DNA from 3 places in the Arthrobacter sp. T2-23 genome. Region 3 is predicted to be linked to each of the others. Evidence: riboswitches for the same ligand, from Rfam matches in the RefSeq annotation. Region 3 holds a riboswitch; each other region holds the start of a gene.
What was found. Region 3 has a riboswitch for cyclic di-AMP ahead of ACZ5Z0_RS05960 (NlpC/P60 family protein). Riboswitches for the same ligand answer to the same signal wherever they lie in the genome.

Region 1 (2,252 bases), 190 kb from region 3:
ACCGCGCTAAGGATTTTTACGTCAACAAGGTGGGCTTCAACGCCGACTACGACGAACGGCCCACCGAAGGCATCCGGTTCGTCCAGCTGACACCGCCGGGATCAGGGTGCTCGATCGCGATCGGCGAGGGTCTCAACAGTGCCCCGCCCGGCACCGCCCCGGGCCTGCAACTGGTGGTCAGCGACATCCAGGCCGCCCACAAGCAGCTGAAGGACAACGGCGTGGACGTCAGCGACGTCGACATCCAGGACTGGGGCCACTTCGTCCACTTCTCCGACCCTGATGGCAACAAGTGGGCGGTGCAATACATCCCCGGCCGTCCCAACGCCTAGCCTTACTGGGCGGGCGGACCGCCAAGGTTGCAGGCGCACGCAAGGCCCCGGATGCACTGAATCCGGGGCCTTGCGTGTCGCCGGGCCGGGGCCCGTGTGGCGGCTGTTTAGTACCAGTTGTTCGCGTAATGGAAGTTCAGGGCGCCGCAGGGCGAGCCGTACCGGTCCTGCACGTACTTCAGGCCCCAGTTGATCTGGGTCCGGTAGTTGGTCCGGTAGTCCGCGCCGGCGCTTGCCATCTTCTCCGCCGGCAGGGACTGCACCACGCCGTAGGCGCCGCTGCTGGGGTTCGTGGCGGTGGTCTTCCAGTCGGACTCCCTGGTCCACAGCTTCTGCAGGCACGGCATCTCGCTGGGAGCCCAGCCGTGGACGGGCAATTGCGCGGCGGCATAGGCCTGCGCGCCGGCCGGATCGTCGACGGCGACCGGCTGCACCGGGGCGGGGGCGGCGGCTGGGGCGACCGGCGCGGGCGGGGCTGGCGGTGCCGGGGCTTCGGCGGGCTTGACTTCCGCCGCCTTGGCTTCCACAGTGCCGGTGGAGGGGGAGGCGGGGGAGTTGCTGCCGACCTGTTCGAACTCCAACTTCTGCAGCGACGATTCCTTGGACGCGTCTGCCGTGTGGGCCGTCGTGCTGGAGGCCTGGCCCGCGGCGCCTGCGCCCAGCAGTACCGCGAGGGCGGTTGCCGCGACGGCGGCGCGCTTGCCCTTGGAGCCCGCGCGGGCGCCAATCCGGGACAGTGTCGTGCGCTTCGCCGGCTCGGCGCGGTGGCGCGCGATCGCGGCTTCGGATGCCTGTTTTGCGCCTTGTGGGCGCATGGGTACCTTGAAATGAGTCATGTTTGCCTCTCAACGCCTACGGAGTTAGCTGTCGGGTTCGGATGCAAAAATCCGGCCGCACGGAATCTCGACGTGGCGGCTTAACCCCAAGGGTGCATGGATGCAGATGCCCGGGAACTCTGGGTCCCCCGTCTCTGCCTAATCCATCGGAATCCGGGAAGCGGCAGAGTTTGGCGTCAATCCGGATATGCGGCCAGATCGATGGCCGCACCCTAAAAACGGTACCGGACTTTCCATTGGATGTCACATTTGGGTAACGGAGGCCTCGTCCAACCGCGCGGCAGCTTGCCTCTCCTAGGTCGCCGGAGCCGCCTCGGGGAGGCGGACGGCGAACTGCGTGCGGCCGGGCCCGGACGTGACGTGGACGGTGCCGCCGTGGGCCTCGACAATCGCCTGCACAATGGACAGCCCCAGACCGCTGGTGCCTTCCGCCGTCGCCGCCGGAACAGGGGAAGTGAAGGTGGCGGAGCCCGCGCGCGCCCGCGCCATGGCGGGCGCCGGTGCCTGCGATCCCGCCCGGGATGGCACTGCGGCCGGCGCCGCGGTTCCAACGGGGTTCCGGCGGGACGCGTCCGCACGGGCAAAGCGGCGGAACACCCTATCCACGAATTCGGGGGCAATTCCGGTGCCGTTGTCCGTCACCGTGACGATGGCGGTGCCGTCATTGGTGCGTTCTACCGCCGTGGTCACGGTCGTTCCCGGCTCGGTGTGCTTGCGAGCGTTGGAAAGCAGGTTCGCCAGCACCTGGTGCAATTGGGCAGCATCGCCCCGCACCACGACGGGCTCCTCGGCGAGCTCCAGCTTCCAGAGGCGGTCCGGGGCCATGACCTTCTCATCGCTGACCGTCTCGATTGCAAGCTGGGAGAGATCCACGTCGCTGAACTTCAGCGGCTGGCCCTCGTCGAGGCGGGCCAGCAGGAGCAGGTCCTCCACGAGGGTCGTCATCCGTTCCGACTGGCTCTGCACCCGGGCGAGGGATTTCTCGCCGTCCGGGGTGAAGTGCTCTGTCATGCGCATCAGTTCTGTGTAGCCGCGGATGGCCGTCAGCGGAGTCCGCAGCTCATGCGAGGCGTCGGCAACGAAC
Region 2 (2,252 bases), 1.3 Mb from region 3:
CATGGAACGGTGGCTGCAGGACCCGGACCCTTGGCTGCGCCGCGCAGCCCTGCTGGCGCCACTGCGCGGACTCCGGGCCGGCAGCGGCGACTGGGAGGGCTTTGTGCGGCAAGCCAAGGGAACACGGGCCCACGGTCCCGGCACTGCGGCGGATCCCAGCGGCGGGAACCATGACGGCGATGGCGACCTGGTCCGGGAAGCGGTGCACCGGGTGCTCGCGGATGTGGGCAAGGATCGCCCGGGGCTGCGGTTCTAGCCAAGCGGGCCCCGGCGGCAACCCTCGTACTGGCCGCGTGCGCGTGCGCGGGCGGACAGGGGACGGGCCCGGCCACCGTCGGCGTCCCATCAACGGGCAGCAGCACTGCGGCCGCAGGCTCAACGGAAGTGTCCCCGGCCGGCAGGTACGGGCCGGCGTGTCATTTACCGGCAGAGCGTCAACGGCACCGCTGCGGACACGCTCAACTTCGACGCCGCGGCCCGGGAGGGCGCGGACGTGGTCAACCAGGTCCTCGGCAGGCTTCCCTAAGGCTCCGTCCGGCGCTCCACCACGGCGTACGCCTTGCCATCGAGGAACTGCCAGTCGGTCACCACCATAAAACCGAGGGCATCCACCCGGTCGTTCAGCACGTGGACGTCGAATCCGCCGTCGCGAGGTTCGGCGTCCCACGTCGCCACGTGGATTTCCCCGCCCTCGAGAACCAGTAGCTCCGTGTTAACGTCGAAGTCTTCCTGCGGCTGATCGCTTAGCTGGCAGATGGCGACACAGTGCCTGTTCATAGCGGGGCCCTCCGTTTGAGGTAATGCTGGCTGACCTCATCCTATGCGTTGCGGCTGCCGGCACCCTAGGCAAAATTCCCTGCCTGGACACCCCGTCGTTACCTGAATGTGACATTACCGCCGGGTACCGTTACCGTGGATGGGTGCCTGTTTGTTTCCGATACGGGCGCTTCCGAGCCGATTGCCTAACTCTGCCGCGGCCCGGGATCCGAATGCAACCTTCTGGCAGAGACGGGGAAACCACTTTCGACTTGCCGTTCCGGCAGGTCTTGGGGTGAAGCCGCACAGCCCGCTCTGGCGGGTCCGCGGCCGGGTGCCTCCCATCCGAATCCGACAGCTCACCTCGCAGGCATTGGGAGAGGCTACAAACATGACTTCAAGCACTACTGCTGCGCGCCATCGTTCCGACGCCCCTGCCGGACGGACCTCGGCATTTTCGATTAAGCCAGGCACTGTGGGCCGCCAGGCCGCAGTTATTATGGCCGCCTCCGGCCTCGTCCTGACGAGCGGCATGGCTGCCAACGCGGCGGCCGCGTCCGCAGAACGCGACTCCGCCCCCGCATCCTCCGTCGACGTCGCGAGCAAGGTCTCGGCACCGGTTGCTGCTGATTCCGCCGTGAAGATCAGCTTCGACCGTCCGGCGGTGGCAACCACGCCGGCGCCGGTGATCGAGCAGCCCAAGCCCGTCGCTGCGCCGGCCGCGCCCGCCGTCGCTCAAGCGCCGGCCGCGCCGAAGATCACCGTCCAGGCAGCCGTTGCCCCGGCCCCGGCGGCCGGCGGAATCAACGCTGCGATGCTCTCTGCCGCCTACAGCCAGATCGGCATCACCCAGGACTGCACTGCCATGGTCGAGAAGGCCCTTGGTGCTGCCGGGATCCCGGTCGGTGACCTGGGTCCCCAGCAGTTCATGAACTACGGCAAGGTTGTGGCCGACCCGCAGCCCGGCGACATGATCGTCCAGTCCGGCCATGTCGCCATCTACGCCGGCAACGGCCAGGCGATCAGCGGCGGCATGAACGGATCCAACCAGACGATCTCGCACCCGCTGTCCTGGCTCACGGCCACCGGCGGCGTGACCTTCGTCCGCGCCGGGGCGTAGTCACCGCGCAAGCACTGCTCCCGAAGGCCGGTGGCCGGTTGTCCCCACGACAGCCGGCCACTGGCCTTCGCGTGTCCGGTGCGGCTCAGCGGGTGTAGCGCAGCCGGACCACACCGTTGCCGAAAGTCCTCGTTTCGGCGAGCGTGAGCGCGGTCCGGCTGTCCGAGGGCTTAAAGAGCGGTGTGCCGCGGCCCAGCAGCACCGGATGGATGTAGATCCAGTACTCGTCGATGAGTCCGAGCCGGCGGAAGCTGTCTGCCAGTTGGGCGCCGCCCAGGGCCAGGTCGCCGCCGGGCTGCGCCTTTAGTTCCAGCACCTCCTCGACGACGACCTCGCGCGCCACCGTGGTGTTCCAGTCGGCGCGCTCCAGGGTTTT
Region 3 (2,252 bases):
GGCAAGCTCAAGCAGCTGCTCAGTGCCCAGTCCGCCAGCACGATTACCCGGGCCGCCTCAGCCGGCAGCCTGGGGGCACCGCTGGACGTGATGGTGACCGCCTCGCCGTTCGGCTACCGGATCAGTCCCATCACGGGGGCCGTGGGCGAATTCCACCGCGGCCAGGACTACGCCGCCCAGTGCGGCACCCCCGTGCACGCCGCGGCCAGCGGCACCGTAACCTTTACCGGTTGGCACCCCTACGGGGGCGGCAACCGCGTCGTGATCGACCATGGCAACGGCCTGGAGACCACGTACAACCACTTGTCGTCCTCAAACGTCCGCGTGGGCCAGCAGGTTTCCCGCGGCGATGTGGTGGCGATGAGCGGAACCACCGGCGCCTCCACCGGCTGCCACCTCCACTTCGAGGTGATGGTCAACGGAGAAGTCGTTGATCCGCTGGGCTGGCTTTAGACCGACCCGAGGGACCACTCGCATTTCCGTGACACGCCGTGATCTGAATGTGACATTGAGTCCTAACTGCTGTACCGTATGAAGCACGCCAACTTCACCGAAGTTGGCGCTCTTGAGTGGATTGCCTAACTCTGCCACCGCTCAAGGTCCGTTCGCATGACATCGTCTGGCAGGGGCGGGGGAACCAATTTTGGTCTTCGCAAGAAGACCTTGGGGTTAAGTCGCAAAGCTTCCCAGGAAGCGGCGCGGCCGGGTGACTCCCATCCGAATCCGACAGCTCACCTCGTAGGCATTGGGAGAGGCTACTTTCGTGTCTTCACGCCACAATGCTGCGCGTTCTCGCGCTGGCGAGGCTCACTTGAGCCCGCTGAACTCCATGCTCCGCGCGGCCCTTGCCGGCGCCCGGACTGGATCTCACAACGCAGTTCCCGCTTTTGGCGCGTCTTCGCAGTACACCCTTCGCTAAAGAAACCCGTTTCGGGGCGATCCGGCGTACCCCCAAGATGCCGGAGCGTCCTCAGTCCCGCCTGCAACAGCGCGGACAAAAGGATCACGAAAGAGAGAACTGAATGACTACTCGTGCAACCATTGCACGCCACCGCGCGGAGGTCACCAAGACCAACTCGCTGGCTGTCATTGCTAAGGCCGTCGGCGACAACGCCGGTGGTATGGGTCGCCAGGCCGCGGTTATCGCTGCAGCCTCCGGCCTGGTACTGACCAGCGGTATCGCAGCCAACGCTGCCGAGACCAACGTTCAGCGCGAATCGACTTCTGCTTCCGCCACGGAAGTACAGTCCACCGCACCGGCCACGATCTCAGCGGCCTCCAGCATCGCGATCTCCTACGAGAAGCCTGCTGTCACCACCGCACCGGCCCCGGTCGAGGCACCCAAGCCGGTCGTCCAGGTCAAGGAAGCTGCTGCTTCCACCGGCACCGCCGTGACGGCTTCCCTGGCCACGAAGGCTCCGGCTGCTGTCAGCGGCATGGGCGCTTCGATCGCCGCAGCTGCCTACGCGCAGATCGGCGTCTCCCAGGACTGCACCATGCTGGCGACCAACGCGCTGGCCGCAGTGGGCATCAACTACCACGGCTGGCCGGCAGGTTACCTGTCCCTGGGCCGCACCGTGAGCGCCGCTGAGGCTCAGCCGGGCGACCTCGCCTACTACCAGAACGGCGGCATGGGCATGGCCCACATCGCTGTTTACGTCGGCAACGGCATGGCCGTCCACGGCGGCTGGAACGGCGGAACCACCGCGCTCTACAGCGTCAACGTAGGCTCCGGCCCGGTCTTCATCCGCGTCGGCGGCTAGGACTGAATCCCGGCGACGCCGGAAGCATTGTGAAGGACCCCTGCCCCGCGGCAGGGGTCCTTTGCGTTGGCGGACCGCCGCTGGGCCGTGCCGTGGGGGCCAGGGATAAGAAAAATTCGGTAATCCGGCCTCCCGGTGTTTACTCTTGTGGTGTCGATCCATAGCCCGACCATGCACAGGGCAGCCGGCCCTCGTGCCCCTGGCGGGTGCGGCCGTGAAGAGGTATGCGGATGCGCACTCTCGTTCTGAATGCTGGATATGAACCGCTGGCGGTAGTCACCTTCCGCCGGGCGTTGGTCCTTGTGCTGACGGGGAAGGCCAGCGTGGTGGCCGAAGGCGACGATCCCGTGGTGGGCCCGCAGGACATCCTCGGCCGCCCTTCGGTGATCCTGTTGAACAGGTACATCAGGCCCCGATACAACACCATGACGGCGGTCAGCCGCAGGGGAGTGCTCCGCCGGGACAATCACCGCTGCGCCTACTGCGGCA

Region 1: it holds a riboswitch for cyclic di-AMP, as region 3 does, so the genes downstream of both, ACZ5Z0_RS06830 (aggregation-promoting factor C-terminal-like domain-containing protein) here and ACZ5Z0_RS05960 (NlpC/P60 family protein) in region 3, are expected to answer to the same signal.
Region 2: it holds a riboswitch for cyclic di-AMP, as region 3 does, so the genes downstream of both, ACZ5Z0_RS00255 (NlpC/P60 family protein) here and ACZ5Z0_RS05960 (NlpC/P60 family protein) in region 3, are expected to answer to the same signal.

What each region holds. Positions count from the first base shown of each region.
Region 1 covers NZ_AP027917.1:1,492,333-1,494,584, reverse strand. Annotated here, with positions in the region: gene ACZ5Z0_RS06835 (VOC family protein) at 1-332, shown strand, start outside; gene ACZ5Z0_RS06830 (aggregation-promoting factor C-terminal-like domain-containing protein) at 440-1,147, opposite strand; cyclic di-AMP (ydaO/yuaA leader) riboswitch at 1,167-1,354, opposite strand; gene ACZ5Z0_RS06825 (sensor histidine kinase) at 1,463-2,252, opposite strand, start outside.
Region 2 covers NZ_AP027917.1:43,320-45,571, forward strand. Annotated here, with positions in the region: gene ACZ5Z0_RS00245 (DNA alkylation repair protein) at 1-256, shown strand, start outside; gene ACZ5Z0_RS00250 (hypothetical protein) at 523-777, opposite strand; cyclic di-AMP (ydaO/yuaA leader) riboswitch at 981-1,143, shown strand; gene ACZ5Z0_RS00255 (NlpC/P60 family protein) at 1,148-1,876, shown strand; gene ACZ5Z0_RS00260 (dihydrofolate reductase family protein) at 1,962-2,252, opposite strand, start outside.
Region 3 covers NZ_AP027917.1:1,306,431-1,308,682, reverse strand. Annotated here, with positions in the region: gene ACZ5Z0_RS05965 (M23 family metallopeptidase) at 1-453, shown strand, start outside; cyclic di-AMP (ydaO/yuaA leader) riboswitch at 601-759, shown strand; gene ACZ5Z0_RS05960 (NlpC/P60 family protein) at 1,023-1,763, shown strand; gene ACZ5Z0_RS05955 (HNH endonuclease) at 1,994-2,252, shown strand, end outside.